Regions from separate parts of the Rhizobium sp. LARHSG275 genome, predicted to be linked through region 3. Evidence: predicted binding sites of a transcription regulator. Region 3 holds the regulator's gene; each other region holds the start of a gene.
What was found. The regulator HrcA, encoded in region 3, represses chaperone genes, less so after heat shock. The targets are predictions, from matches to a motif close to GTTAGCACTCNCNNNNNGNGAGTGCTAAC.
Positions count from the first base shown of each region.

Region 1: a site for HrcA is predicted at 6,758-6,786, ahead of ACIPSK_RS05755 (co-chaperone GroES). Genes of this name have one in related genera too.
Region 2: a site for HrcA is predicted at 8,576-8,604, ahead of groES (co-chaperone GroES). Genes of this name have one in related genera too.

Region 1 is NZ_JBIXJN010000004.1:30,299-40,618, forward strand. Features, by position in the region: gene ACIPSK_RS05715 (5-formyltetrahydrofolate cyclo-ligase) at 1-686, opposite strand, end outside; gene ACIPSK_RS05720 (hypothetical protein) at 942-1,220, shown strand; gene ACIPSK_RS05725 (hypothetical protein) at 1,193-1,504, opposite strand; gene ACIPSK_RS05730 (LysR family transcriptional regulator) at 1,771-2,676, shown strand; gene ACIPSK_RS05735 (HPP family protein) at 2,733-3,863, shown strand; gene ACIPSK_RS05740 (DUF6522 family protein) at 3,899-4,177, shown strand; gene ACIPSK_RS05745 (hypothetical protein) at 4,234-4,470, opposite strand; gene groL (chaperonin GroEL) at 4,525-6,153, opposite strand; gene ACIPSK_RS05755 (co-chaperone GroES) at 6,298-6,612, opposite strand; gene ACIPSK_RS05760 (hypothetical protein) at 6,937-7,227, shown strand; gene ACIPSK_RS05765 (hypothetical protein) at 7,337-7,693, shown strand; gene ACIPSK_RS05770 (DUF2934 domain-containing protein) at 7,740-8,066, shown strand; gene ACIPSK_RS05775 (HD domain-containing protein) at 8,072-8,491, shown strand; gene ACIPSK_RS05780 (cyclase) at 8,620-8,889, opposite strand; gene ACIPSK_RS05785 (hypothetical protein) at 8,934-9,197, opposite strand; gene ACIPSK_RS05790 (HIT family protein) at 9,446-9,952, shown strand; gene ACIPSK_RS05795 (DUF2264 domain-containing protein) at 10,001-10,320, opposite strand, start outside.
Region 2 is NZ_JBIXJN010000009.1:43,783-54,102, reverse strand. Features, by position in the region: partial or broken gene ACIPSK_RS13765 (hypothetical protein) at 1-25, opposite strand, end outside; gene hisS (histidine--tRNA ligase) at 155-1,675, shown strand; gene ACIPSK_RS13755 (ATP phosphoribosyltransferase regulatory subunit) at 1,853-2,974, shown strand; gene hisG (ATP phosphoribosyltransferase) at 2,971-3,666, shown strand; gene ACIPSK_RS13745 (DoxX family protein) at 3,745-4,161, opposite strand; gene ACIPSK_RS13740 (glutathione binding-like protein) at 4,475-5,185, shown strand; gene ACIPSK_RS13735 (hypothetical protein) at 5,303-5,779, opposite strand; gene groL (chaperonin GroEL) at 6,506-8,149, opposite strand; gene groES (co-chaperone GroES) at 8,222-8,518, opposite strand; gene ACIPSK_RS13720 (TIGR01459 family HAD-type hydrolase) at 8,911-9,759, shown strand; gene ACIPSK_RS13715 (bifunctional riboflavin kinase/FAD synthetase) at 9,791-10,320, shown strand, end outside.
Region 3 is NZ_JBIXJN010000017.1:118,351-128,670, reverse strand. Features, by position in the region: gene dnaA (chromosomal replication initiator protein DnaA) at 1-17, shown strand, start outside; gene ACIPSK_RS22905 (saccharopine dehydrogenase family protein) at 154-1,236, shown strand; gene hemW (radical SAM family heme chaperone HemW) at 1,305-2,507, opposite strand; gene rdgB (RdgB/HAM1 family non-canonical purine NTP pyrophosphatase) at 2,517-3,161, opposite strand; gene ACIPSK_RS22890 (VOC family protein) at 3,162-3,578, opposite strand; gene rph (ribonuclease PH) at 3,583-4,302, opposite strand; gene hrcA (heat-inducible transcriptional repressor HrcA) at 4,431-5,519, shown strand; gene grpE (nucleotide exchange factor GrpE) at 5,631-6,263, shown strand; gene ACIPSK_RS22870 (nucleoside hydrolase) at 6,306-7,250, opposite strand; gene ACIPSK_RS22865 (Hsp20 family protein) at 7,528-7,953, shown strand; gene ACIPSK_RS22860 (BQ00720 family protein) at 8,001-8,258, shown strand; gene ACIPSK_RS22855 (DUF2277 domain-containing protein) at 8,632-8,898, opposite strand; gene trmB (tRNA (guanine(46)-N(7))-methyltransferase TrmB) at 9,148-9,852, opposite strand; gene metK (methionine adenosyltransferase) at 9,849-10,320, opposite strand, start outside.

The sequences.
Region 1 (10,320 bases), on a different contig from region 3:
GAGGCAAGGGAGCCAACGCCTTGGCGAAATCGGATTTCGACGTCGGTTACGATCGCATCCATGGGGATGTCGTGGTCCTGAGGACGGATGGTGTCGATCTCCTGGAAGTCGAAACCGACGCCGATCGCGAAAGGCCGGGGATGGAGAGAGGCCAGCGTTCGATCGAAATAGCCGCCTCCGAATCCGAGCCGATAACATTGCGCGTCGAATCCGACGACCGGCGCGACGACGATATCGGGCAAGCGCTCTTCGCCGCGAAGCGGAACCGGGATGTTCAGGATGCCGCGTGTCAGTTCCTCGCCGACGCTCCACGAGCGGAAGCTGAGGGGTGTCCTTTTTTCCGTCACCACTGGCAACAGGCAGGTGGCGCCGCAAGCTGCCGCCGACTGCATCCAGCCGCGAAGGTCCGGCTCACCCAGAAACGGCCAGTACAGGCTGACGTTGCGGCCGGCGATCTTCGGCAAAAGCCGATCCAGATGATGGCGGATCAGAGATGTTCGCTGCTCCCGCTCATTCGCGCCGAGCAGCGTCCGGCGCTCTATCAGACGACGGCGTTCAGCCTTCCGCCACTTCCGGACAGCTTCCGGGTGCGACTCAAGCCCCATGTAAACCGGATCGACCTCGTGCATGAAGCAGGCCGGTGAGGCGTAGCCATCGGCAATGATTTTCCTGACATCGTCACTCATGGAGCGTTTCTTTTCTGTTCGTCGTCCTCATTTCATATTCAAATAGAGAATAACAGCGCGATACCATTCTTCAATAGAGATCGGTGTTCGCGTGACCTGAAATCTCTTTTGTCAGTGGGACGGGCTTCAGGCGCCGAAATCCAAGAGGGTTGCTTTCCCCGCGCCCAAACCTTCGGCTTCCACTCAAGGCATCTTGAAAGTATATCGTAATACGATATATTATCAACATGCACCGATTGTTGAGGAGCGAACTTCATGGAAAACCGACTGCATCCCGCGTTGCGCCGCCTTGCGCCCTTTCCTCGTGATGAGGCGTTCGAAAAGCTGCGGCAAAGAGTCCGCGCCTTGCTTGAGAATGGGGAAGCAAGTCGTTGGGAGCTTCTGCGCGCGGAATGGCTGTACGATGTGGCGTTGCTGACGAATGACTTTCGTCTCTGGATGCAGCATCTCGATAAGGGCTTCGGCACCGCCAACAAGACGGCATTATCCCCTGGAAGTGGGATGGCTCAGCTAATCGAACGCAGCCCGAGATAGGCCGCCAAACTGACGGCGGAGAGGGCGATTGTCAGCCTGGGTCTCGCATCGTCGAACATGACCGCCAGCGAAAGGCCGAGCATCAGGATGGCAGATTTTGCCCAGAGATTCTGATCGGAGACGGTGAAAGCGATTGCCGCCAGAAAGACGGCGCTCGCGACGATGGTCACTGCGGCGGATTTCTCGGCGAGATCGCCATCTGAGAAATACGGCAGCAGAAAACGGCGCATGCTCAAGCCAGAAGCGACGCTCAGAAGAAGACAGGTCAAGACAAGGTGCAACATGTGGTCGTCGCCGATCGATCTGCAGATCGTCCGGAAGACGCAAACCGCATGCCAGCCTCAAACCCGCAAATGCTCATCCGACGGAGGCAATGTCGCCGCCTGCATGGCTATTTCCTCGGCGTCGCGATCCTTTTTTCGGCAATCGCTTGCCTGTCCGGTCCGCGGATGGCGTTTTTCGTTCAACGCCGAAACCGGCTTGAGTTGGCATGATGATTTTTATATAGAGAATTATCTATCGTCTTAATTTCGGAAACGAGATCTTTTCATTGGACCTTTCGTCGATCGAGATATTCCTCGCCGTTGCCAGCGACCGCAGCGTGACCAAGGCTGCCAAGGCTGTAGGGCGGGTGCCGTCGAATGTGACGACGCGCATCCAGCAATTGGAGGAGGACCTCGGCGTTTCCCTCTTCAGCCGTGACGGCAAGAAGATGACGCTGACACGGGAGGGCGAGACGTTTCTTGCCTATGCGAACCGGCTTATGGCGCTTGCGCTCGAAGCGCGCCAGGCCGTGCGGCCTCTCGCCCCATCGGGAATATTGCGGGTCGGCACCATGGAGAGCACGGCGGCAAGCAGACTGCCGTCGGCGCTGACGCAATTCAATCAGATGTGGCCTGATGTGTCACTTCATCTGACGATGGGGGCCTCCCGCGATCTTGCCCGCGACGTTCTCTCCGATGTGCTGGATTGCGCGCTGATTGCCCGCCCACCCAAGACGATGCGCGAGGAGGATTCAGGTTTCGATGCTGAACTCAAGGCGCTGGAGATGGAGCCGATCTTCGTCGAAGAGCTGCTGATTGTGTTGCCATCCGGGCATCCCTCCATCAAATCCGCCGCAGACCTGCGTGTCGGATCACTCGCCGCTCTAGAGCCCGGCTGCACCTATCGCAGGATCGCCGAAAACTGGGCGCGCAAATCGAGCGCGCTGCCGACGAGCGAGCTCGGTTCCTACCACGCGATCCTGGCGAGCGTTGCGACCGGGAATACGGCGGGTGTCATGCCGCGATCCGTCCTTGACCTCATGCACTGGCCGACGCCTGTCCAGACCCATCAATTGGGGCTCGTTGAGACGCTGCTCGTCTATCGCAGGAATGATCGCCCCAGCGCGTTCAACGCATTCCACGAAGTCCTCAGCGCGACCAAAGGCAGAGGTCCCCGGTTGACAACAAACTAGTCCGCACGCCTTTCTCCTTCGCCGCCAGATAATCCTCGCTTAAAATTGGTCTTGTCATGCAGTATCCCGTTTCCCCAAAGCTGGGACCGAGCCGCTTCCGCCGCTTCCGTTTGTTCTCACCTATTCTGGCCGGTGCGACCTTACGAGAGCGATTGATTGCATGTCTCGGCGCTTTGCTGGCCATCGGTTTCACCGGCGTCATCAGCGGCTATCTGTTCGGACAGGGACCGCATCTTCCCTTGATCGTCGCGCCGATGGGGGCGTCCGCGGTGCTTCTTTTCGCGGTGCCGGCAAGCCCGCTGGCGCAGCCATGGTCGATCATCGGCGGCAATACGATTTCGGCTCTGATGGGAATCATTGCCGCCTATTTCATTCGTGATCCGATCGTCGCGACCGGCGTCGGCGTTTCGCTTGCCATCGGCGCGATGTCCTTCACGCGGTGCCTTCATCCGCCAGGAGGTGCCGCCGCACTGACCGCCGTGCTCGGCGGCCCTGTCGTTGCCGGCTGGGGGTTCCTCTTTCCCTTCGTGCCCGTCGCTTTGAACTCCTGCATTCTCGTCGGTCTTGGCCTGCTGTTCCACAGGCTGTCGAAGCGGAATTATCCGCACGTCGTTCCAAAGCCGGCGGAGAACACCCATCAGACGATCGACCTGCCGTCTGCGGTGCGTGTGGGTTTCCGCGAGGAAGATGTCGATGCGGCCCTCGAAGCGCTTGACGAGACTTTCGATATCGACCGGGCAGACCTCGGCCGGCTGCTGCAGCAGGTCGAGCTGCAAGCGGCCATCCGCTCAAACGGCAAGATCAGCTGTGCCGATATCATGTCGCGCGACGTGATCGCCATTGGGGAGGCTTCGGAACCGGATGCCGCTCGGCACCTTCTGCTCAAGCATAATATCCGTACACTGCCGGTGAAGGATCCAGAAGGCCGTCTCGTCGGCGCTGTCGGTTTACGGGAGTTGTCGATGAGCACTGAGACCATCGCCCATGCGATCTCGAGGCCGGCGGTGGCTAGACCGTTGGATCCTGCTCTGTCGCTATTGCCCGTTCTGACGGACGGGCGCACGCATGCCGTTATCATTGTCGATGGCGATTACCGCATTCTTGGCCTGATATCGCAGACGGATCTCCTGAGCGCAGTGGCGCGGCTGCTGCCAAAGGAGGACAATGCTATTGCGGCGGTGGCCTGAGGCGTGGACGTGGAGCTTAGCTGGAGAAGAAGTCGGTGCTGATCGAGCGCGATTCAAATGGCGATTTTATCCTGGAATCATCGGAACTGGCGGAGCGGTTCGGATTGTCGCTGGCCGATCTTCGCCGCCACATGCGCCATGGTTCCGTCGTCAGCTCCGTGGAAATCGGCACAGCTGAACACGAGGGGACGAAACGGGTGTCGCTTCGGCTCGGCAACAGGCTTTGGCAAGCTGTTTTGAACGATGAAAATGAAGTGCAGCAGGAGCAGATGACCGTTCTTCGGGGTAAATCCTCCGGACGGCATCCACGCTGACATCATCGTTAAGTGTGATCCCGCGCGGTGCTTATGACCCGCAGGCACCGCATTTCCTACCGATCGCTCGTTTCGAAGAGGCCGCGGGCCGCCTCGACCATCGACTGCAGGTGATTGGGGTCGCGCACACCCTGCCGGTAGAGTTCGATGACGATGCTCGCCATTCGTTCGGCTTCGTCGCTGTCCTTTGCCACCTGGTAATCGGATCTGATCTTGTCGAAGACCTGCTGGCAGATGTCGAGATCGCGGGAGTCCAGCGGTACCTGCGATCGGCTTTTGATCGTTTGAACCATCTCTATTCCCTTAGACATGGCCCGCCCGGGGGTGCGGGCGGGCCGGCAGCCTTTTTAGAAATCCATGCCGGCACCGGGAGGCATTGGCGGAGCGGCGTCCTTCTTGGGTTTTTCGGCGATCATGGCCTCCGTCGTGACGAGCAGACCGGCGATGGAGGACGCATCCTGAAGCGCGGTGCGCACCACTTTCGCCGGATCGATGACGCCCTGGGCATAGAGGTCGCCATATTCGCCCGTCTGAGCGTTCCAGCCATAGGAGAACTCGCTTTTCTCCCGCAGCTTGCCGACCACGATCGAGCCTTCTGCACCGGCGTTTTCGGCGATCTGGCGAGCCGGCGCCTCGACCGCGCGGCGGACGATCTCCACACCAACGCGCTGGTCCTGGTTGGCCGTATTGAGATTATCGAGCGCCTTGACGGCGCGCAGCAGCGCTACGCCGCCGCCGGGCAAGATGCCCTCTTCGACGGCGGCACGGGTTGCATGAAGCGCGTCGTCGACGCGATCCTTCTTCTCCTTCACCTCGACTTCGGTCGAGCCGCCGACGCGGATGACGGCAACGCCGCCGGCGAGCTTGGCAAGACGTTCCTGCAGCTTCTCGCGGTCGTAGTCGGAGGTGGTTTCCTCGATCTGGGCGCGGATCTGGGCAATACGGCCTTCGATGTCGGTCTTGGCGCCTGACCCATCGACGATTGTGGTGTTTTCCTTCTCGATCGAAACCTTCTTGGCACGGCCGAGCATGTCGAGCGTCACGGATTCGAGCTTGATGCCGAGATCTTCGGAGATGACGGTGCCGGCGGTCAGGATGGCGATGTCTTCGAGCATGGCCTTGCGGCGGTCGCCGAAGCCAGGCGCCTTGACGGCAGCGATCTTGAGGCCGCCGCGCAGCTTGTTGACGACGAGGGTAGCAAGCGCTTCGCCTTCGACGTCTTCAGCGATGATGAGGAGCGGCTTGCTGGATTGGACGACGGCTTCGAGAACCGGCAGCATCGACTGCAGGTTGGAGAGCTTTTTCTCGTGGATGAGAATATAGGGGTCTTCGAACTCGACCCGCATCTTGTCGGCATTTGTCACGAAATAGGGGCTGAGATAGCCGCGGTCGAACTGCATGCCTTCGACGACTTCGAGTTCGGTTTCGGCGGTCTTGGCTTCTTCGACCGTGATGACGCCATCATTGCCGACCCTTTCCATGGCATCGGCCAAAAAGCGGCCGATTTCGGCATCGCCATTGGCGGAGATTGTGCCGACCTGGGCGATTTCGGAATTGTTGGAGATCTTGCGGGCGTTGGCCTTCAGTTCCGCGACGATGGCCGCGACCGCTAGATCGATGCCGCGCTTCAGGTCCATCGGGTTCATGCCCGACGTAACGGCCTTGGCGCCTTCCTTGACGATTGCCTGGGCCAGCACCGTTGCGGTCGTGGTGCCGTCGCCGGCGATGTCGCTGGTCTTCGAAGCAACTTCGCGGACCATCTGGGCGCCCATGTTTTCGAACTTGTCTTCGAGTTCGATTTCCTTGGCGACCGAAACGCCGTCCTTTGTGATGCGCGGCGCGCCGAACGACCTGTCGATCACGACGTTGCGGCCCTTCGGGCCGAGGGTCGCCTTCACGGCGTTGGCCAGGATGTCGACGCCACGCAGCATCTTCTCGCGGGCTTCGGTGCTGAATTTGATTTCTTTAGCAGCCATGTCCTCACTCCTTCATAGCCAGCCAGAGCAATTCCAGGAAAAGTGCGTTTTCGCTCGGAATTGCGTAAAATAAAAGCTTGGAACGGTTCTGCGTTTCCATGAAAAGCTGAAGCGCTCCAGCATCGACCGATGTTAGCAGGGACCTCAGGCGGCCTGCTTCTTTTCGCCTTGGGCCTCGATGATGCCCATCACGTCGCTTTCCTTCATGATCAGCAGGTCTTCGCCATTGATTTTGATCTCGGTGCCGGACCATTTGCCGAACAGGATGCGATCGCCGACCTTAACGTCGAGCGACTGGATCTGGCCGGCTTCGTTGCGCGCGCCGGGGCCGACGGCGATGACCTCGCCTTCCTGCGGCTTCTCCTTGGCGGTGTCTGGAATGATGATGCCGCCCTTTGTCTTTTCTTGTGAATCGACCCGGCGGACGAGAATGCGGTCATGAAGCGGTCGGAACGACATATCTTCCTCCATCGACAAACAATGATGACGTTGTTCCCGCGGCCGGACCGGATAACCGATCCGGGCGGGTGCAGGTTCGCGCGCGCGCCTTGCGCGAATGATCTGGTTCGAGGGTTCAGCAATTTCAAGAGGCGACGAAAGAAAAATTAGCACTCTCCGTCGGAGACTGCTAACGCCCGACAGGGAACAGACAATCCGCTCCTGCGTTCGAATAAAAAGGCGAATGGCATTGAGGCTTGAATCCGGATTTCGCCATTCCTAGTTCTGTGGTGGCCGAGGCTTGATGAGCTCGGCCACCGTCCCACGTCTTTAGGAGTGAGTGACATGGAAGAGAACACCAAACCAATCAAAGACCTCAGTATCGAGGAACGCGAGGAAATCTTCGTCGATATCGCTCGTACGCTGGAGGACACGGCGCGTGAGGCCCTTGTCGAAGGCAATACGCATTTTGCGGCACTTTCCAACAACATGGCCGAAGCGATCCGTGTCAACGCCGACGAACTCGCCCGTGACGATCCGGAAAATGCCGAGCTGGTATTGCAGCAGGCAACGGCGATGATCTCGCAATTCGAAGCCGTGCACCCTTATCGGATGGTGAGCATGGCCGTGCATTGATCGCGCCCCGGGCGATGCGGCTTGCCACCCGCCCAAATCATTCTCTACGCGCGCGCGGAACTCTCCTCGTTTGCAGAGGTTATTGGATCACAACATCGAAAGGTGATCCATGACGACTTCTAGATCCAACGTGCCGCCAGAGAGCGGCACGGACGACGCGCGGTCCGCCGATACCGAACGGGCCGAGATCGATCGCCAAAGGGCATTGGCAAACGCCCTGTGCAACGCGAGGTCGGCATCAGATCGCGATAGCGGCACCGAAACCCCAAGCCTGAAGCTTGCAAAGGAATATCTTAGCCTCGGCGGCCACCGCCGATCCATGATCGACGACAATATCACCGATGTTCGCCACTGGGACAAGGATTCGCCGGAGGCCGAACGGTTCTGGAAGGAACGGGTGGAAACGCTTCCAAAGGATCAACGCAAACAGGTGGAGGATTTCCTTCCAACCATCAACACGCCTTGAAGGGTCGCTCTTCGGACGGCTCATCCCAATGCGCTTGGAGAAGGTCATGGCTATAGACAAGCACGAGCAGATTCGCCAGCGCGCCTACGAAATCTGGGAGGCCGAGGGCCGCCCGGAGGGCGCCGACAAGCGCCATTGGCTGCAAGCCTGCGACGAACTGGCCGGTGAGGATGAGCACGAGACGCTGCAGGACCTGCTCGATGAAGACGACAGGGATGATGCGGCCCTGCTTCAGGGCGCCGGTGAAAGCGGCGATTTCGATCGGCCAAGAACGAGGCCTGGCCAGGCCGCCAAGGCTCCGGTGCCTGACATCGAGATGACGACGGGCGAAAAGCCTTCCACGCGGAAGATCAGGAAGACCGAAGGGCCGTAATCGTCATGCAGCATCTCGACCATGCCATCCAGATTGCACTTACGGCCCATGAAGGTCAGTCAGACAAGACCGGCCAGCCGTTCTTCGAGCACTGCCAGCGGGTAGCCCTTCTTGTTTCCGGCGACGAGCCACGAACGGTTGCCTACCTTCATGACGTCGTCGAGAAGGGCAGCGGCTGGACGCTCGACAGGCTGAGAGAGGAAGGCTTTCCGCCGGCGATCATCTCCGCGGTAAATGCTCTGACACGGCGGCCGGACGAGCCGGACGACGACTTCGTCAGGCGTGCGGCATCAAACCCGCTGTCCTTGCCCGTCAAACGCGCCGATCTGGAAGACAATCTCCGGCAGGCCGAACAGGCCGGCAAGAAAACGGAAAAATACCAGCGCGGACTGGATCTCCTGCGCGACATAACGAGCGGATCATAATTTTACGCCGTTCGCCGGCACTGTCACCAAGGTCGGCAATCGGGCAAGCGTCCACTACCCGCCTTCATGTCATGCATCGAGAGCCGGCGGCCTCCGTGGCACAGCGGCGGAGGCCATTTTGGCCCATTTCATGCTTTGTTGGCAAACCACATCGTCGGCGCGCCGAGCACACCTGCCGTACGCATCGCCGTCTTCAGCTCGTCCAACTTGCTGAATGCCTGCGCCGCTTCAAACGTGGCGAACTCGTGGGTGACGGTAATATCGTTCGGATTGTCGATGGCGCGATAAACGGCCTGCGCCGTCACCCCGTTGGCCTTCTGGACCTGATGAAACGCATCATATGCCTTGCGCCAAGTGGCATAGTCGGAAACCTCATGCCGCACGAATAATGTCGTCATATCATCCTCCCGCGTTGCGTTTTCAAGTTCGGTTCAGACGCGTGTTACGATTGCACGAGGAACACCAGGCTCTCGGGCAAGACACCATCATGCGCCATCGCGTCAGCCGCCGCCTTGGTCTGCATGAAGGCCATCAACTTATCCATATCAGCAACGTCCATGACCAGGCCGACGTGGTTGGACGTCTGAGGATCCGTAAACGTGCGAATGTTCGTGACGCCGATCGGTTCGAATATCTGTTTGCGCATCGGTGAAGCGAGCCAGTGTTTCGTGTCCTTGACATTGTGATGGACCATTATGGTTGGCATTGCATCCTCCTCTGGCCTTGAAAAATGAAAGGCCAGTACATCCCTACGCTTTGCCCAGCTGTAGTTCAACAATATTACGATGAGCGGATATTTTGCTATTTTATCGAAGATATAAATATAATTACTTGGAGTAATCCGAAAATATTACGGTTGGCAGCCGGTTTTGGCGCGTGTTATTTTCGCGACAATGGCTTTTGCAATAGTTCCGGCGTCCGGGACCGCCGCGCGTGAGACGACAGAGGCTCAGAATGACCGAACGCCAACCATTTGATCTCAAGGCTTATGGGCACGACATCGGAACAAGGCCATGCTTTATCTGCGGCTTGGTCAGGAACGACCCTGACTTCTTTCACCATCGCGTTTTTGAAGACGACGAGACGATCATTTTCCTGAGCAAATATCCCACTCTACCGGGTTATTGCCTCGTCTGTCCGAGGGAGCACCGTGAGGATCTGGCGCGGGACATGTCGACGGATGAATATCTTCGATTACAGGAGAAGGTGCATGTCTTGGCGCGCGCCCTCAAGAGCGTGTTCGACGCCGAGCGAATTTATGTGCTTTCGCTCGGCAGCCAACAGGCCAATAGCCACCTGCATTTTCATGTCGTTCCCTTGCCTTCAGGTGTACCTCTTGAAGAGCAGCAATACCATGCACTGATGGCGGAATACGGGGTTTTGCAAATACCTGACGATCAAATGGCACAGTTGGCGCAGCGCATCTCTGAAGCATACCGTTCCGAGCTGACCGCACGATAATCAATCTCCGGGCTCCCGGTCGAAACCCCGGAAGCCAATGCCCCCAAGCTACGTCCCGAGGGCGAATGCCGGCACCGGGGTGCCTTTTTCGCGAAAGAGCCGTTCCACCTCGTCGAGCCGGGGGCAGGCGGGCGGGTTATCGAGCGCTTTTGCCCAATTCCCGCGAATGGGCAGAGCCATCGCCGCGGTCACGAGCACGGTGGCTCCGGGGCCGCTTTCGCCGCGCAGCTGCGGCAGCAGGGTCTTGGCGTGGATAAGGTTGGTGTTTGGGATCGGGCTTAGCGCATGGCCGGCCCTCGGACTGGGCGATAGATCGACGATGGCGCTGACGTCGGTCCGTCCGTACCAGACGGCCCGGCCATCGCTTG
Region 2 (10,320 bases), on a different contig from region 3:
GAAGCGCCTCGGTGATCATGAGCATATCCGCATTTCTGATGGAACTCCTTCGTTCAATCGATTCTCGCAGCCACATCAAGACCCTTCGCCCTTGCCGCTCCCCGCCCAATCCGCTAGGAAACCGCCACTGTCACAGTCAGTGGAATCCCCGGAAATGAACGACAAGCAGAAGAAACCGCAAAAGCTCAAGGCCCGCCTGCCGCGCGGCTTCGTCGACCGGACGGCCGGCGATATCCGCGCCGTCAACGAGATGACGGCAAAGATCCGGGAAGTCTATGAGCATTATGGTTTCGATCCGCTCGAAACGCCGCTGTTCGAATATACCGATGCGCTTGGCAAGTTTCTGCCCGATAGCGACCGGCCGAACGAAGGCGTGTTCTCGCTGCAGGACGATGACGAGCAATGGATGTCGCTGCGTTACGACCTGACGGCGCCGCTCGCCCGTCATGTCGCCGAGAATTTCAACGAGATCCAACTGCCTTACCGCACTTATCGCGCCGGCTACGTCTTCCGCAACGAGAAGCCGGGCCCGGGCCGTTTCCGCCAGTTCATGCAGTTCGATGCCGATACCGTCGGCGCGCCTGGTGTTCAGGCCGATGCCGAAATGTGCATGATGATGGCCGATACGCTGGAAGCCCTCGGCATCAAGCGCGGCGATTATCTCATCCGCGTCAACAACCGCAAGGTTCTGGATGGTGTGCTCGAGGCGATCGGTCTCGGCGGCGACGACAAGGCCGGCCAGCGGCTCAACGTGCTGCGCGCCATCGACAAGCTCGACAAGTTCGGCCCGGAAGGCGTGGCATTGCTGCTCGGTCCCGGCCGCAAGGATGAATCCGGCGACTTCACCAAGGGCGCTGGTCTCGATAAGGAGCAGATCGACAAGGTGCTGTTCTTTGTCGGCATCACGGACTATGCCGAAAGCGCTCTCCGTCTCGCCGAGCTGGTGGCGGGAACCGCCAGGGGTGGCGAAGGCGTCGAGGAGCTGAATTTCATCGGTGCGCTGGTGACCAGCGCCGGCTATAGCCCTGACCGCATCAAGATCGACCCCTCCGTCGTGCGCGGCCTCGAATATTATACCGGCCCGGTCTATGAGGCCGAACTGACCTTCGACGTCACCAATGAAAAGGGCGAGAAAGTCGTCTTCGGTTCGGTCGGCGGCGGCGGTCGTTATGACGGCCTCGTCTCCCGCTTCATGGGCCAGCCGGTTCCGGCGACGGGCTTTTCGATCGGCGTCTCCAGGCTGATGACGGCGCTGAAGAACCTCGGCAAGCTCGGCGCCAGCGAGGTCATCAAGCCGGTGCTGGTGACCGTCATGGACGGCGATGTCGAGGCGATGGGCCGCTATCAGAAAATGACGCAGGAACTGCGCGCCGCCGGCATCCGCGCCGAGATGTTCCAGGGCAACTGGAAGAAGTTCGGCAACCAGCTGAAATATGCCGATCGCCGCGGCTGTCCCGTCGCCATCATCCAGGGCGGCGACGAGCGCGCGACAAGCGTCGTGCAGATCAAGGATCTGATCGAAGGCAAGCGGCTCTCCGGCGAGATCGAGGACAATGCCAGCTGGCGCGAAGCGCGCGTGGCGCAGGAGACGGCGCCGGAAGCCGACCTCGTCGCCAAGGTCAGGGAAATCCTTGCTGCGCAGGCCGAGGATCGGAAGAGGGCAGCGGATGCGTAATAGACCCCTCCCCAACCCCTCCCCACAAGGGGGAGGGGCTTCAAGTGGCGCCGCTGTGCCCAACTCCACGTTTGCTTCATCGAGGGCGCTCTCAATTTTTTTCGGCGATCGCCGCGAGTTAGTCCCTCCCCCCTGTGGGGAGGGGTTGGGGAGGGGACTTTTCCCAGGAGCGACACAATGCCCCTAATCAATCTCCCCGAATTCGCCAACGACCTCATCGCCGAATTCGATGCGCGCAACGCCGAGCGCATCGACACGCCTGTCATTCAGCCGGCCGAACCTTTCCTTGACATCGCCGGCGAAGATCTGCGCCGCCGCATCTTCATGACGGAGAGCGAAACCGGCGCCAGCCTCTGCCTGCGTCCCGAGTTCACCATTCCCGTCTGTCTGCGCCACATCGAGACGGCGACCGGCACGCCGAAGCGTTACGCCTATCTCGGCGAGGTTTTCCGCCAGCGTCGCGACGGCGCCAATGAATTCTATCAGGCCGGCATCGAGGATCTTGGCGATATCGACCTGTCAAACGCCGACGCCCGCGCCATCGGTGATGCCACCGGCATTCTCGCCCGCCTGCTGCCGGGCCGGCGCTTAGCCGTGACATTGGGCGACCAGGCAGTCTTCGAGGCGGTCGTCCAGGCGCTCGGCCTGCCGCTCGGCTGGCAGAAGCGCCTGATCCACGCCTTCGGCAGTATGACGCAACTGGAAGCACTGCTTGCCGGCCTCGTCAGCCCGCAATTCGTCACCGGGCTGGACGACGATATCGCCAGGCTTGTTGCATCAGGCGACGAGCAGGCGCTGGTCTCCCATCTCGAGCGGGAGATGCAGAAGACCGGCTATTCGACGAATGCCGGCCGCTCGGCCCTGGAGATCGCCCGACGGCTCAAGGAAAAGCTCATCCTGTCCGAAACGCGCCTCGACGATGCGGCCTTCCACGTGCTGGAAGAATTTCTGTCCCTCGACGTGCCGCTGGTCAATGCTTCCGCAGCCCTTTCCGGTTTCGCCGATGCTGCCGGCCTGAAACTCGGCAATGCGCTTTCCCGCTTTAATGGCCGCGTTGCAGCACTTTTCAATGCCGGTGTCGATCTTTCCTGCCTCGACTACCGCGCCGCTTTCGGACGGCCGCTCGATTATTACACCGGCCTCGTCTTCGAGGTGACGGTGGAAGGTTCAAGCGCGGTTCTGGCCGGTGGCGGCCGTTTCGACCGGCTCCTGACCTTCCTCGGTGCGACGGACCGCATCCCGGCCGTCGGCTTCTCCTTCTGGCTCGACCGCATCGAAACCGAAAGGGCAGCCGCATGACCATCACCATCGCGCTTCCCTCCAAGGGCCGGATGAAGGAAGACGCTTCGGCGATCTTCGAACGTGCCGGCATGACGATTTCTGCGGTCGGCAACGATCGCTCCTATCGCGGCCGCGTCGAAGGCTGGGATGATGTGGAGATCGCCTTCCTCTCGGCTTCCGAAATCTCCCGTGAAATCGGCAATGGCACCGTCGATTTCGGCGTCACCGGCGAGGATCTGATGCGGGAGGGTTTTGCCGAGGTCGACAAACGCGTCGAATTCTGTGCCCGTCTCGGCTTCGGCCATGCCGATGTCGTCGTCGCCGTGCCGGAGATCTGGTTCGATGTCGACACCATGGCCGATCTCGTCGATGTCGCCGCCGATTTCCGCGCCCGCCACGGCCGACGCCTAGCCATCGCCACCAAATACTGGCGGCTGACCCAGCAGTTCTTTTCGAGCCAGCACGGCATCCAGCTTTATCGCATCGTCGAAAGCCTGGGCGCTACCGAGGGCGCTCCCGCCGCAGGCTCGGCCGATATCATCGTCGATATCACCTCCACCGGCTCGACGCTGCGCGCCAATCACCTGAAGGTGCTCCAGGACGGTGTCATCCTGCATTCGCAGGCCTGCCTCGTGCGTGCCCGCAAGGAAAACCACGCCGGTGAACCCGCCGTGCAAGCAATCATTGAGGCAGTGCGCGCGGCCCTCTGATCCCGGCCATTCAGGCACAAGAAAACCCGCCGTCGGATGACGGCGGGTTTCGTATTTGCGGGAGGATGTCTGCTGGTATCAGGCGGCCACGTAGGCGCCGCGGCGGGCATCGAGCGAGTAGGCGCCGGCACCGACGGTGGCGAGCAGTATGTACGCGCCGGCCAGCGTGATATTCTTCATGACCATGATCTGGTTGAGAATGTTCACGAGTTCCGTGCCACTTGCGTAGGGCAGGTGGAAGGCAATGCCCGTGAAGACACAGAAGGCGGCGAGCAGCCAACCGGCAATGCGGACCTGGAAGCCTGTGAGAACCGCAAGGCCGGCCAGCAGTTCGAAAAGGCCTGCGACATAGGCCAGCAGGGATGCTGCCGGCAGGCCGGCACCGGCGATCATGCCCGCAGTACCGGCAGGATCGGTGAGCTTCATGAAGCCGGAAAGGATGAACATGAAGGAAAGCAGGATACGGGCAATCAGGATGATGACGTTGTTCGACATGGACGTTGTCTCCGTTTCAAGGACTCTGGAGATCTTGGTGCCCCGGCACCGCTTCGACCTCGGATGCCTCTATGTCGCTCTTTTCTCGCGTTGTGGAAAGATAAACGAAAGGGGACACTTCGTTCACTAATATGGAACGATCTCCAAAGCGCGTCGCGTCCGACTGCATTCATGCGACGCGCTTAGATCTTTGTTGTCATGCATGTCGTTGTCCCAAAACCGCTGCGCACTTTTGGGCGACATGCATTGGCTGCCCCCGCTTGCCTTTGCCAAGCCGGGTCTTTTATGGTCGGCTGATAACATGGAGAATCCGATGGCAGATCTTTCCGCATTTCCGATCACGACGCGCTGGCCGGCGAAAAATCCCGATATCATCCAGCTCTATTCCCTGCAGACGCCGAACGGGGTGAAGGTTTCCGTCGCCCTCGAAGAGCTCGGCCTCCCCTATGAACCGCATTATGTTTCCTTCGCCGCCAACGAGCAGAAGTCGGCGGAATTCGAATCTCTCAATCCCAACGGCCGCATTCCGGCGATCATCGATCCGAACGGGCCGGACGGGAAGCCGATCGGCCTTTTCGAATCCGGCGCCATTCTGCTTTATCTCGCGGAGAAAACCGGCAAGCTCATCCCTGCCGATGCCGCCGGCCGATATGAAACTATCCAGTGGGTGTTTTTCCAGATGGCGGGTATCGGCCCGATGTTCGGCCAGTTCGGGCATTTCTACAAATTCGCCGCCGACAAGGTCGCCAACAATTCCTATCCGGTGGAGCGTTATCGCGATGAATCCAAGCGCCTGCTCGGCGTGCTCGAAGACCGGCTGAAAGGTCGCCAGTGGATCATGGGCGATCAGTACACAATCGCCGACATCACCACCTTCACCTGGGTTCGTGGCGCCGACATCTTCTATGGCGGCCGCGAGGTGCTCGAGTACGCGACATTCCCCGCCGTCTCGGATTGGCTGGAGCGCTGCATCGCTCGTCCGGCAAGTGCCAGGGGCCTCAACATACCGGTCAAGCCGGAGTAACGAAAAGATAGCTGGAAAGTAGAAAGGCCGCCCTCGCAGACGTCGGGGGCGGCCATTGATTTTGCTTCTCCGGCTTATTGCCGACGACCGAATAAAACGATGCAGCAATTCAAAATGCTACAGCGTCCTTCGCGCGTCTGAAAAGCTGCGCGGCGCTGTCGTGATCTGCCTTGCGCCTTCCTGCTTGAAGCGCGGAAAGACGAAAACGCCGGCCATGCTGCCGCTGTATTTCTGCTCGAGCCCCTGGGACTCTCCCATGCAGAAGAGCGGCTGGCGAAAGCCGTTCGGCATGATGATCGTCGTCGAAAAACAGAAGGAGGAGCAGAGCGTCGCCGCCTGCTCGAACAGCTCCAATATGTGGCTGCGGTCCTTGGCATCATAGCAGCGGATCAGGCCGAGCAGCCCGCATTCCTGTGCGGTAAGGCCGTGCAGCATCGCGCTCCATTCGCCGAGACGGAGCATGCCGCTGGAAAAATTTCCAGTCCAGGCTTCGGAAACGGAAAACTGCGCCAACGTCTTATGATTTTGATTGGCGTCATCAAGCGAGCTGGGTGTCAAAGGTACGCCTGCATTGGCTCTGGCGATGTTAAACAAGGCGTTCCCCCGTTCGGATGCGGCTCCTCGGCCGCACGCTCGGCAAACACAAAGAAACAGGATCACGCAGCAGCGGGCATGATGCCCGCGCTTACCTTCGGCGGTTATTGCCACGGCCATCTGGCCTCCGTAACCGGAGCCCTCGAAGCCGAACGTTAACGTATCGCTTTCCGCGCTCCGGCCTCGTCTATTGGCGAGAATTATCGCCGGGCGCGGTTGAAGTGCAGCGCGGATTTATAGGGGCTTTTGGACAAACGGCAACGGCTTTTTCAGGGGTATTCGGATCGGCCGCTTTTCTTAGGATGTCTGCATCTTCGGCCTATTTCGCGAGAATTGGCATGGGAATATCATCCTTGAGAGCTTTGCAAACGTTTTCACTCCACGTCGGGCCGGAAATGTTGCTGTGATCTCTCGCATGTCGGCGAGCTGATAAATACGCAGGCAGCGCAAGTTCAGCGCAAGCTTCGTGCCGGGGCCCGCAGGAGAGAACTGCGCAGGCGTTCGTCGGCTATGCAAATTACTATGCCGCCCGTCGAATCGCTTTGGGCAAAAGAAAAGGGCGACCCGAGGGCCGCCCTTCCTGTTCCGGATGCCGGAATGGTAGTCAGTGATGGCTTTCGCCTATCACATCATGTCCATTCCGCCAGTTCAGCGCGCTTGACGCGCTGAACCATCTTTAAATGATGGGCGGATTCATGAACGATGCTGTGAAAGGCCGTTGGCCTATCACATCATGTCCATTCCGCCCATGCCGCCCATTCCGCCCGGCATGCCGCCGCCGGCCGATTCTTTCTTCGGCAGTTCAGCGATCATGGCTTCGGTGGTGATCAGCAGCGATGCAACAGAAGCAGCGTTCTGCAGCGCCGTGCGAACGACCTTGAGCGGGTCGACGATACCCATGGCGATCATGTCGCCATATTCGGATGTCTGGGCGTTGTAGCCGAAGTTGTCTTCGTTCTTGTCGAGGACCTTGCCGACAACGATCGAGGCTTCGTCGCCTGCGTTTTCAGCGATCTGACGAACGAGCGACTGCAGGGCGCGGCGAACGATGTTGATGCCGGCTTCCTGGTCGTCGTTTACACCCTTGACGGTGATCTTCGTGGAGGAGCGGAGCAGAGCGATACCGCCGCCGGGGACGATACCTTCCTGAACAGCAGCGCGCGTCGCGTTGAGCGCGTCGTCGATGCGGTCCTTCTTTTCCTTCACTTCGACTTCGGTCGAGCCGCCGACGCGGATGACGGCAACGCCGCCGGCGAGCTTGGCAAGACGTTCCTGCAGCTTCTCGCGATCGTAGTCGGAGGTGGTTTCCTCGATCTGGGCCTTGATCTGGGCAACACGACCTTCGATGTCGGACTTGGCGCCCGAACCGTCGACGATCGTGGTGTTTTCCTTGGAGATCGAAACCTTCTTGGCACGGCCGAGCATGTCGAGCGTGACGGATTCGAGCTTGATGCCGAGATCTTCGGAGATGACCGTACCGCCCGTCAGGATCGCGATGTCTTCGAGCATGGCCTTGCGGCGGTCGCCGAAGCCAGGCGCCTTGACGGCAGCGATCTTGAGGCCGCCGCGCAGCTTGTTGACGACGAGCGTTGCGAGGGCTTCGCCTTCGACGTCTTCAGCGACGATGAGGAGCGGCTTGCCGGTCTGGACGACGGCTTCGAGAACCGGCAGCATCGATTGCAGGTTCGACAGCTTCTTCTCGTGGAGGAGAATGAAGACGTCTTCGAGGTCGGCGATCATCTTTTCCGGATTGGTGACGAAGTAGGGGCTGAGGTAGCCGCGGTCGAACTGCATGCCTTCGACGACCTCGAGTTCGGTTTCGGCAGTCTTGGCTTCTTCGACGGTGATGACACCTTCGTTGCCGACCTTCTGCATGGCTTCAGCAATGTCGAGACCGACCTGCTTGTCGCCATTTGCCGAAATCGTGCCGACCTGTGCAACTTCTTCCGAGGTCGAGATCTTCTTGGCCTTGGCCTGGAGATCCTTCACGACGTCGGCAACAGCAAGATCGATGCCGCGCTTCAGGTCCATCGGGTTCATGCCGGCTGCAACGGCCTTGTTGCCTTCGCGAACGATCGCCTGGGCAAGAACGGTTGCAGTCGTGGTGCCGTCGCCGGCGATGTCGTTGGTCTTCGAAGCAACTTCGCGGACCATCTGGGCGCCCATGTTTTCGAACTTGTCTTCGAGTTCGATTTCCTTGGCGACGGAAACGCCGTCCTTGGTGATGCGCGGAGCGCCGAAGGACTTGTCGATGATGACGTTACGACCCTTGGGGCCGAGCGTGACCTTCACTGCATCGGCGAGAATGTCGACGCCGCGCAGCATCTTTTCGCGCGCGGTGCGGCCAAACTTGATTTCTTTAGATGCCATATTAGTAACTCCTGAATTCGAGTTGTTCGGGCAAAACGCCCGTCAGCCATTTCGGGAAAGCAGGTCGGCCGATCAGCCGATGATGCCCATGATGTCGGCTTCCTTCATGATCAGCAGGTCTTCGCCGTCGATCTTGACTTCGGTGCCGGACCACTTGCCGAACAGGATGCGGTCGCCAGCCTTGACGTCGAGTGCGACGACCTTGCCGGACTCATCGCGTGCGCCGGAGCCGACGGCGACGATTTCGCCTTCCTGCGGCTTTTCCTTGGCGGTATCGGGAATGATGATGCCGCCCTTGGTCTTGGCTTCGGACTCAACGCGGCGAACAACGACGCGGTCGTGAAGGGGGCGGAAGTTGGTGCTTGCCATTGTCTAATCCCTCGATCGAATGACATTCGCGGGCCGGAGTGGCCCACATGGATAGATGTTAGCACTCCCTTGCGGTGAGTGCTAGCGACGAGCATTTAGGGATGGCTCCGAAAGGAGTCAATGAGAGCAATCACGAATTTTTGTGCCGGAATTGTGAAGAGGCCTGAGAATAGCCTGAGATTGCGGCCGAAACGCCGGCGCGGCCAACCTTTGCCGAAGTCGTCCGCCGTCGGCGATCTGCCGTTTCGGGATAATCGTCAGACCCTTTGCCGATCCCCGCCGTCGGATCGCGTTCGAGTTCTTCGCATGGGCCGGGCAGCGAAGAAAATGCCTTGCCATCGTCTTGCGCGTTTGCAATGTCACCGGTGATTGAAACAAATCGGGAAATCGGAATGGCCAGGCGGATAGAATACTTCTCGGAGATATCAGGTCGATATGATGTGGTGCTCTGCGATGTCTGGGGCGTCGTTCACAACGGCGTCGATCCGTTCCCGAAGGCGGCAGCCGCCCTTGAAGCGGCGCGCGAGAACGGCGTCGCCGTCATCCTCATCACCAATTCGCCGCGCCTTTCCTGGCAGGTGGTCGAGCAGTTGCGCCAGATCGGCGTTCCCGACAACGCCTATGACAGGATCGTCACATCTGGCGACGTCACGCGCGGGCTGATCGCCGAAGGGCCGAAGACCGTCTTTCTGCTCGGCCCCGAGCGCGACAAAGCGCTTCTCGAAGGCATTGGCGTCGAACGCCGGCTGGCGGGCGAAGCGCAATCGCTCGTCTGCACCGGCTTTTTCGACGACGAGACGGAGAAGCCGGAGGATTACACCGATATGCTTCTCGATTTCAAAGCCCGCGACGTGCCGATGATCTGCGCCAATCCCGACCTCATTGTCGAGCGCGGCCATCGCATCATCCCCTGCGCCGGCGCCATGGCCGCCTATTACCAGCAGCTCGGCGGAAAAACCCGCATCGCCGGCAAGCCGCACCGGCCGATCTACGAGGCAACGCTTGCGACTGCCCGCGAGCTTCGCGGCGATTTCCCGGTCGAGCGCGTGCTGGCGATCGGCGACGGCATGCCGACCGATGTGCGGGGCGCCTTGAATTACGGCCTCGACCTCCTCTACATCAGCGGTGGTATCCACGCCAAGGAATATACTCTCAACGGCGAGACCGACGAGGCGATCCTCAACGCCTATCTCGAACGGGAAAACGCCGCGCCGAAGTGGTGGATGCCCCGCCTTGCATGAAGACACGCCTTGCATGAAGAGAAGCCAGCCGATGACCGTCTTCCACCGCAATGAAACCCGCGAACCCTTGCCCGCCCATCTGAAGGGCGGCGTCATTGCCATCGGCAATTTCGACGGCGTGCACCGCGGCCATCAGTCGGTGCTGAACCGAGCGCTCGAAATCTCCAAGGCGCGCGGCATCCCCGCTTTGGTGCTGACCTTCGAGCCGCATCCGCGCACGGTCTTCCGGCCGCAGACGCCGGTCTTTCGCCTGACGCCCGCGCCCCTGAAGGCCCGCATCCTGGAAACGCTGGGTTTCAGCGCCGTCATCGAATACCCCTTCGATTACGAATTCTCGCAGCGCTCGGCCGATGATTTCATCCATTCGATCCTGAAGGATTGGCTCGGCGCCTCCGAAGTCGTCACCGGCTTCGATTTCCATTTTGGCCGCGGCCGCGAGGGCGGTCCCGCCTTCCTGATGAATGCCGGCCAGACCTACGGCTTCGGCGTCACCCTGATCGATGCCTTCCGCGACGAAAACGCCGATGTCGTCTCTTCGAGCCATATCCGCGCGCTCCTCAA
Region 3 (10,320 bases):
GGCTGATCAACGAATAATCGGCGGGTTTTCCAAAAAATCGACGGCCGGAAGCGATTCCGGCCGTTTTCCTTTATAAGTTTTTTATTCTATACCTCCCGCGCATCACGTGCATATCAAAGACTGAAGCGCCAAAACGGCGCGTGGGAGGAATGAATGAGTTTTGAAAAGATCGCCGTTCTCGGCCTGGGCAAGGTCGGACGGCTGGCGGCGACGCTTTTGCATGAAGGCGGCTTCGAGGTCATCGGCGTCGATGCGCAATTGCCGCTGAGCGACGTCCCTTTCAAGTGCCGCACCGGCGATATCTCCGATCTCCAGGTGATCGGCGAACTGCTCTCGAATGTCGAGGCTGTGCTCTCCTGCCTGCCCTACCATTTGAACATCGAGCTGGCGCGCGCCGCCCATCTTGCCGGCATCCATTATTTCGATCTGACCGAAGACGTTCCCACAACCAATTTCATCATCGAGCTGTCGAAGACATCACGTGGCCTGATGGCGCCGCAATGCGGCCTGGCGCCGGGTTTCGTCGGCATCGTTGGCGCAAGCCTCGCCGACGGTTTCGATCGCTGCCGGTCGATCCGCATGCGTGTCGGTGCCCTGCCACAGCATCCGACCGGACTGCTCGGTTACGCCTTCAACTGGTCGCCCGAGGGCGTCGTCAACGAATATCTGAACGATTGCGAGGTCATCGAGGGCGGCGTGCGCAAGCTCGTCTCGCCGATGGAATGGCACGAGACGGTCTATGTCGGCGGCGTCAAGCTCGAAGCCTTCACGACGTCGGGCGGCCTTGGCACCATGTGCGACACCATGCTCGGCAAGATCGACAATCTCGATTACAAGACCATGCGTTATCCCGGCCATATGGAGCTGATGAACTTCTTCTTCCACGAGCTGTTGATGCGCGACAAGCGCAAGCTCGCCGGCGAGATTCTGACCGAAGCCAAGCCGCCGGTTGAAGACGATGTCGTCTATGTCCATGTCGCCGCCGAGGGCACCGAGAATGGCAGCCTGCGCCGCAAGGAATTCGTGCGCGCCTATTACCCGATCGAGATTGCCGGCGCGCGCCGCACAGCGATCGCCTGGACAACGTCAGCCTCCGTCGTTGCCGTCATCGAGATGGTCCGCGACGGCCTGTTGCCGGCGACCGGTTTCCTGCACCAGGAGCATATTCCGCTGGAGATGTTTCTGAAGACGCCGACCGGCAGCCTCTTCAAGGCGGGCGCCACCGGCCATGGCTGAGACATGCCCTCAGGTGCGGCGGCAATATCGATGCCGCCGCGCTGCAAATCCATCGAGCCGTACGGACGTCAGCAGGCGAGGTCGGCGACGACGGAATCGAGGATTAGCATGCCGGATGGTGTGCAGCGCAGGCGTGAATTGCCGATCCGCTCGATGAATTTGTGCTCGAGCAGGAATTCCTCGCGCTTCGGGTCGAGGTCGCGGCCGGAAAGCTGCTGCCAGCGGGCGAGATCGACGCCTTCCCTGAGCCGCAGCCCCATCAGCAGCAGCTCGTCGGACTGTTCCTCGAAGCCGAGCCGCTCCTCGTCGAGAATGCCGTGCCCATCACGCTCGACCATGTCGAGCCAGGCTTCCGGCTTGCGCTCGGTGGCGGTCGCGAGCTTCTCGGGGCCACGCGTCAGCCGGCCGTGAGCGCCTGGGCCGATGCCGGCATAATCGCCGTAGCGCCAGTAGGTCAGGTTATGCCGGCTTTCAGCACCCGGCCGGGCATGATTGGAAACCTCATAGGCCGGCATGCCCTCGCGCGCCGTGATCTCCTGCGTCGCCTCGTAGAGCAATGCCGATTGCTCGCCGTCCGGCACGACCAGCTTGCCGGCCTTGTGCAGGCCGTAGAAGGGCGTGCCTTCCTCGATGGTCAGCTGATAGAGCGAAAGATGGTCGACCGCGTAGGAGATCGCCTCCTTCAACTCCTTTTCCCACTCCTCGACTGTCTGGTCGGGCCGGGCATAGATCAGGTCGAAGGACATGCGCGGAAAGATGTCGCGCGCCAGCCTTATCGCCTTCAGCGCGTCGGCGACATCATGCAGCCGGCCGAGGAATTTCAGATCCCGGTCGTTCAGCGCCTGCACCCCAAGCGAGACGCGGTTGACGCCGGCTGCTCGGTAGCCGCGGAAACGTTCGGCCTCGACGCTCGAAGGGTTGGCCTCCATGGTGATCTCGATGCCATCTGGCACATGCCAGTGCCGCGCAATGCCGTCGAGAATGGCGGAAACCGTTTCCGGCTTCATCAGCGACGGCGTGCCGCCCCCCAGGAAGATGCTTGTCACCGTCTTCGGCCCACTGAGCGACCGGACCGCCGCCATCTCCTTCAGGAAGGCAGATGTAAAACGCTCCTGGTCCACCGGCTGGTGGCGCACATGGCTGTTGAAGTCGCAATAGGGGCACTTCGCCGCGCAGAAGGGCCAATGCACATAGACGCCGAAGCCCGGCTCGCCGGTATCAGGCAGCAGGGCCGCATCGCGCGAAATGCTTGGCGTATCGAAATTGCCCACAGACCGACTCTATGCCTCCAGGCAGGTTTCGACAAAGAGTTTGAAGGCACGGGCCCGGTGCGACAGCGCTTGCGGCTTGCCGACGTTCCAGCCGTGTTTTTCCTCGCCGCTCATTTCCCCGAAGGTGATGTCGTAGCCCGCAGGCTGGAACACCGGATCGTAGCCGAAACCCTGCGTGCCGCGCGGCGGCCAGACGACGCTGCCTTCCACCTCACCGCGGAACAGCTCCGTATGCCCATCCGGCCAGGCAAGGCAGAGCACGCTGATGAAACGCGCCCTGCGCTGTTCCGGCTTTGTCGCGCCCGCATCCTGCAGCGCCTTTTCCACCTTCGCCATCGCCATGTCGAAATCGCGCGTGCCGTGAGATGTCTCCGCCCAATTGGCGGTGTAGACACCAGGATCGCCGCCAAGCGCGTCGACCACCAGCCCGGAATCGTCCGAAAGCGCCGGCATGCCTGATGCATTGGCCGAGGCGACCGCCTTGATCATCGCATTCTCCTCGAAACTGGTACCCGTCTCATCCGGTTCGACGAAATTCAGTTCGGCGGCCGATTTGGCGGTGAAGCCGAGCGGCCCGATCAATTCCTGGATCTCGCGGATCTTGCCGGCATTGTGGCTGGCGACGACGATGGTCTTCGTTTCAAGCTTGCGCATTCAGATATCCTGTTCGATGCCCCAGATTTTAGCCTCCGCGCATTCCAGGCTGTTGCCGGCCGGATCGCGGAAATAGATCGAGCGGCCGCCGTTCGGCCAGCGCACCTCGGATTCGATCGCAACGCCCGCCGCCGACAGCCGTTCGGCCATGGCATCGATATTGCGGCCGGACACCCGGAAACAGGCGTGGCCTTGGCCGTTCGTGCCGTGCGGCGGCACCTGCAGTGCTTCGGGTGCCGGCGGCTTCACCGTTTCCTCGGGATTGAAGATCAACAGAACGCCGGGTCCACAGCGGAAGAAGACATGCCGGTTGGCGGCCCGCGCGATCTTTTCAAGCCCGAGAACGTCTTCGTAAAACGTCTCGGCCTTATCGAGATCCCGCGCATAGAGCGCCGTTTCCAACATGCCTTCCAGCATGGGTTCATCCTTCGACGGCTTGCTTCTGCAGCGCCACGAGTTCGCCGATGCCGTTTCTGGCCAGCTGCATCAGCGAGGTGAATTCGCCCTCACTGAACGGCGTGCCTTCGGCGGTGCCCTGGATCTCGACGATCCCACCGGTGCCCGTCATGACGAAGTTCGCATCGGTCTCGGCCGAGGAATCCTCGAGGTAATCGAGATCGATCACCGGCTGGCTGGCAAAGATACCGCAGGAAATGGCGGCGACGTGATCCTTCAGGACCCGGTCGACCTTGATCATGTTGCGGCTTTCCATCCATTTCAGGCAGTCGTAAAGCGCGATCCAGCCGCCGGTGATCGAGGCTGTCCGTGTGCCGCCATCGGCCTGGATGACATCGCAATCGAGCGTGATCTGCCGTTCGCCGAGCGCCTGCAGGTCGACAACGGCGCGCAGCGACCGGCCGATCAGCCGCTGGATTTCCTGGGTGCGGCCGCCCTGCTTGCCGGCGGCGGCTTCGCGCTTCATGCGTTCGCCAGTCGCTCGCGGCAGCATGCCGTATTCGGCCGTGACCCAGCCCTTGCCGGAATTGCGCAGCCATGGCGGCGTCTTTTCTTCGAGGCTCGCCGTGCAGAGTACATGCGTATCGCCGAATTTCACCAGGCAGGAGCCTTCCGCATGCTTGGAAAAATTGCGCTCGAACGAGACCTTGCGCATCTGGTCGATTTTTCTGCCTGAAGGCCGCATTCTTATCTCCTGGGGTTTATTTGACCGCTTCTACGATTGGCGGCGCTCATTTGCAAATTCCCTTTTGCCACGGGTGTGAGTTTGACTTACTTTTCGGGAAGTATCATCAGCATGGGTTTGAAAGCTTCATGGGCATCAGGTCGACGTCGGTTTCGGATGCCGTAGCTGCGCTGGACGAGCGCTCCAGGGAAATTTTTCGTCGCATCGTCGAAGGTTACCTGGAAAGCGGCGAGCCGCTCGGTTCGCGCAACCTGTCCCGTATCCTGCCGATGTCGCTGTCGCCGGCCTCGGTGCGCAACGTCATGAGCGATCTCGAAGAGCTCGGCCTGATCTATTCGCCGCATGTCAGCGCCGGCCGGCTGCCGACCCAGATCGGCCTGCGCTTCTTCGTCGATGCCTTCATGCAGGTCGGCGACCTCTCCGCCGAGGAGCGCGCCAACATCGACCGTCAGCTGCGGGCCGAAAGCGGCGGCAATCCCGTTGAATCGATGATGAACGAGGCAAGCCGCATGTTGTCGGGCATTTCGCGCGGCGCGGGCCTCGTCATCACCTCGAAAAGCGATCCGGTGCTGAAACATGTCGAGTTCATCCGGCTCGAACCGACAAAGGCGCTGGCCGTGCTCGTCGGCGATCATGATCAGGTGGAAAACCGCATTATCGAGCTGCCGGCGGGCGTCACGTCCTCGCAGCTGACGGAGGCGGCGAATTTTCTCAATGCCCATATGTCCGGCCAGACCCTGCCGGAGCTCCGCAAACAATTGAGCCGCCTGAAGGACGACGTCCGTCACGAGCTCGATGCCCTGTCGCGCGATCTGGTCGAGCGCGGCATTGCTGTCTGGGCTGGGAGCCCGGATGAGGGGAAGCCGACGCAGCTGATCATCCGCGGCCGCGCCAACCTGCTCGAAGGCCTCGCCGGCGCCGACGATCTCGACCGGCTGCGGCTGCTGTTTGATGATCTCGAGAAGAAGGACAGCCTGATCGAGATCCTCAATCTCGCCGAAAGCGGCCCGGGTGTGCGCATTTTCATCGGTTCGGAAAACAAGCTCTTCTCGCTGTCCGGCTCATCGCTCATCGTCGCGCCCTATCGTGACGACGACGATCGCATCGTCGGTGCCGTCGGCGTCATCGGCCCGACGCGGCTCAATTATTCCCGCATCGTGCCGATGGTGGACTATACAGCCCAGCTCGTTTCCCGCCTTTCGCGCAATCAGCTTTGACGCAGCAACCGCCAAGCACGCGGAATTTTCGCTTCTTTGTCACGCAGACTTGATTTTTTTCGGTCAAACCTCGATATCGGGCGCATCTGAAGACACCAACCGGAGACCGTCATGACCGATGACACGACGAAAAACGGACCTGACGCAACTGCGGCCGATGCCGCAGCCGACGCTGCCGCCTACGTCGAGAACGAAACTGCGCAGCAAGAGCCCGCCCAGCCGGACCCAATCGAGCTTCTGAAAGCCGAAAACGGCGAGCTGCGCGACCGCTATTTGCGCCTTGCTGCCGAGATGGACAATCTGCGCCGGCGCACCGAGCGCGAGGTAAAGGATGCCAAGTCCTATTCCGTCGCCGGCTTTGCTCGTGACATGCTCGCCGTCTCGGACAATCTGCGCCGCGCGCTCGATGCCATCCCTCCGGAGACCAAGGCTGCCGCCGATGCCGGCCTGAGCACGCTGATCGAGGGTGTCGAGATGACCGAGCGCGCCATGCTGTCGGCTCTCGAGCGCCACGGCGTTCGCAAGCTTGAGCCGGTTGGCCAGAAGTTCGATCCGAATTTCCATCAGGCAATGTTCGAGGTGCCGAACCCCGACGTGCCGAACAATACGGTCGTGCAGGTCGTGCAGGCAGGCTTCTCCATCGGCGAGCGCGTGCTGCGCCCGGCCATGGTCGGCGTCGCCAAGGGCGGCCCGAAGCCGACCGAAGCCGAAACCAACTCCGTCTTCGACGAGAAAGACGCCTGATATCCCTTCCTTCTGCCTCGTGCAGAAGGAAAAGCCGAAGCGTTAGATGCGGGCGAAGCGTTCGATCAGCAGATCGAAAAAGCCATCCGCATCGACATGGCGCATGACCTTGGCGTTGCGCTTGCGCTCGGTCACATGCCACCAGTCGACGACCGTCATGCCGACGGTGAGTTCGGACTGGACCTCGATCTCGACATTGCAGTCGCGGCCCTGGAAAAGTTCCGGCTCCAGCAGGTAGGCGACAACGGTCGGGTCGTGCAGCGGCCCGCCGTCGGAACCGTATTTCTCGATGTCGAAGCGTTCGAAGAATTCCAGCATCTCGACCATGGCCTTTGCCGGCGCCGTGCCGATCTCGGCCATGCGTTTCACCCGGTCCTTGCGGGTCAGCAATTGATGCGTCACATCAAGCGGCATCATCACGATCGGAACGCCTGAGCGGAAGACGATATCGGCCGCCTCCGGATCGACATAGATGTTGAATTCGGCCGCCGGCGTGATGTTGCCGCCCTCGAAGAAGCCCCCGCCCATCATCACCAGTTCGCGGATGCGGGGGACGATGTCGGGTGCCTTCTGAAAGGCCATGCCGATATTGGTGAGCGGCCCGAGCGTGCACAGCGTCACCGTGCCTTCCGGCTCGCGGCGCAACGTCTCGATGATGAAGTCGACGGCATGGCTAGGCTGCAGCGCCATCGTCGGCTCGCTGAGTTCCGGACCGTCGAGGCCGGTCTTGCCGTGCACATGTTCGGCCGTCACCAACTTGCGGGCGATCGGCGCGTCGGCGCCGGCGAAAACCTTGGTCTCCGTCCGGCCGCAGAGTTCGCAGACGATGCGCGCATTGCGGCTGGTGAGCGGAAGCGGCACGTTGCCGGCGACCGTCGTGATCCCCAGCACTTCCAGCTCGTCGGGACTGCCGAAGGCCAGCATGATGGCGGCCGCGTCGTCCTGGCCAGGATCCGTGTCGATGATGATCTTTCTTGCGCTTGCCATTCCGATCGTTCCATCCTCGCACTGCGTGTTACCGGGCATGCACCGATTTCTTCACGTCCCGTCACAAATCAGCACAATCCGCGCGGACATGTTTTGATGCGAGGCAGCAGCTGCTTTGTCAAGGAAAGAGCCTGACGTCAGCTTAAAATTGAGCAGGTGGCGCCGACACGTCGTGCCCCATGCCTTGCAGCGCCAGGCTCTTGTCCCCATATTAGCGGCATCCGGATGCTGCACTGAAGGTCCGGGATGGTCGCTTGCGCCAAGGACTTGAAAAGAGATGAGCCGCATTACCCCTTTCGCCAGCCCGCTGCTTCTGGGCTTCGATGCCATGGAAAAGACGCTGGAGCGCATTTCCAAGACGAGCGACGGATATCCGCCTTACAATATCGAACGCATCGGCGCCGACAGCGGCGCGCCGGAGCGTCTGCGTATCACCCTTGCCGTGGCTGGCTTCAGCGAGGAGGAACTCGATGTCTCCATTGAGGAGAACCAGCTTCTCATCCGCGGCCGCCAGGTGGAACAGGGCGAGCGGGACTATCTCTATCGCGGCATCGCCGCTCGCCAGTTCCAGCGCACCTTCGTTCTTGCCGACGGCATGCAGGTGCTGGGTGCGGCCCTGAAGAACGGGCTGCTCTCGGTCGATCTAATTCGCCCGGAACCTGCGCGCATGGTCAAGAAAATTAACATTTCGGTCTCACAGTAGCACAACGGTTTGTCGAACCGTTGGTCCCTTCTCCCGGAGGAACAGGAATGTTGATGAAAGAAGCCACGTCTCACTTGACCAAATCCGAGCTTGCCCACATCGGCAACGGCGAGGTCGCCTATATCAGAAAAATGCGGACCGATGAGGTCGCCAAGTGCTTTCCCGAGGCGCCGGATATCGATCCGACCGTCGATCTTTGGGCGCTCTTCGGCGCCGACGGCACGCCGATCCTGCTGACGGACAACCGCTCCAGCACTTTTTTCAAGGCTGCCGAGGACGAATTGAAGACGGTCAGCCTGCACTGACCGTCAAAACCGTCAGCTCCGTTTCACTGCTTGCGGCGCACGGTCGCTCTATTCGATTTCGCTGCGATCGGGACGGATGTCGCGACATATGCGCGTAGCCGTCTTCCGGCGCCGTACCTGCGATGACGTTGAAAATTCCAGGATCCGGTAGCAACTGAATGAATCGAACTCATTGAAGATGCCGACCTCTCATCGGGAACTAAGCACTCTGGCCAAGAAATTATGGGCAAGCTACGCTTGGCATTCTTGTGCCGCTTGAGCAGATTTTCCTGATTTGAATCCTGACAAGCCCAAGGGTTGTCCGCTCCGGGCCGAGACCCGTCAGTAGACCAGTTGAGGCGTGATTGAGATCTCCTATCCGTGCCAGGCTCTCTCACCCGAACCGGACCGCCGTTCTCGCGCGCGCCTTTGCCGCTACCTCCTCGCGATCACGAGGAGGTTGGGACGTTTCCATCGAATCGAGCAGCTCGCGGGCGCATGCCGCGATCGAACTGACCGCGCGCTCGAATGCGACCTCATTGCGCTTCGACGGTTTGGTCGTTCCGCTCACCTTCCGTACAAACTGGAGCGCCGCATCGTGGATCTCCTCGTCAGTCGCCGGCGGATCGAAATTGAACAGGGGTTTTATATTTCGGCACATGACTTGCTCCCGGTCATTTTCTCTTCCATTTGAGAGGAGGGGTGACCAGCACAGAAAATAGTCACGTGAGCGCTAATGGCAACCGGTCTAACGGCTGAACTCTACGCGCCGCATGAGGGCGCAGCTCTTACGGTTCGGTCTGTTGTCGTTGTCGGCTTTAAGCCGGATGCCGGAAATCCGTCGGCCAGCGTCCGACGCGATTGCTCACGCGAAGAACATCGCGGCGCGTTCGCCGACTTGCGGGCAGCCTCAGATCTTCCTGAATGTCAGATAGGCCGAAGACCGGCCCTCGCGCCGCGCCTTGGCCTCGTAGCGTGTGCTCGGCCAGCCCTCATAGGGGGTCAGCCAATCGGCTGCATTGTCGGCCATCCATTCGAAACCGCCATGGTCGCGGCATTTCATCAGCGTCCAGTTCACATAGGTGTCGATGTCGGAGGCGAAGCAGAACAGGCCGCCGGGCTTCAACACGCGATGAAAGCGGCCGAGATTGGTCTTCGAGACGAAGCGCCGTTTCCAGTGCTTCCGCTTCGGCCAGGGGTCGGGATAGAGCAGATCGATTTGATCGAGTGAACCGTCCGGCAGCCAGTCGAGCAGTTGCGTCGCGTCGTCATTATAGACGCGGATATTGGAGGCGCTGGTCTCGCCGATGCGAGACAACAGCTTCTGCATGGAATTGACGAAGGGTTCGACGCCGATGAAGCCGGTCGAAGGCGTCTCCAGCGCGCGGTGGATCAGGTGCTCGCCGCCGCCGAAACCGATTTCCAGCCGCAATCTCTCGACCGGGATCGGGAAGAGGGATGATGTCAGCGGCTCCGGGGGAGCCGCCGTCAGATCGATAAGGAACGCCGGAAGCAGACTGTTCAGCGTCTCCGCTTGCTGTTCACGCAGGGCCTTTCCCTTACGGCGACCGAAGAAAGCTTCGGTCGCCCGGCCCCGGCGCTCCATATCCGTCATGCAGCAGCCTTGGTCTTGACGGCTTCCTTGAGCGCCTTCACGAGGTCCGTGCGCTCCCAGGAGAACGAGCCGTCGCGTCCGGCCTTGCGGCCGAAATGGCCGTAAGCCGAGGTCTTGGCATAGATCGGCTTGTTGAGGTCGAGATGACGGCGGATGCCCGACGGCGACAGGTCCATGTTCTGGCGGATTGCGGCTTCGACCTGATCCTCGCTGATGCCATTGCCGGTACCGTGCAGGTCGACATAGATCGACAGCGGCTGAGCGACGCCGATGGCGTAGGAGAGTTGGATCGTGCAGCGGTCGGCAAGACCGGCGGCAACGACGTTCTTGGCAAGATAGCGGGCGGCATAGGCGGCCGAACGGTCGACCTTCGTCGTGTCCTTGCCGGAGAATGCACCGCCGCCATGCGGAGCGGCACCGCCGTAGGTGTCGACGATGATCTTGCGGCCGGTGAGGCCCGCATCGCCG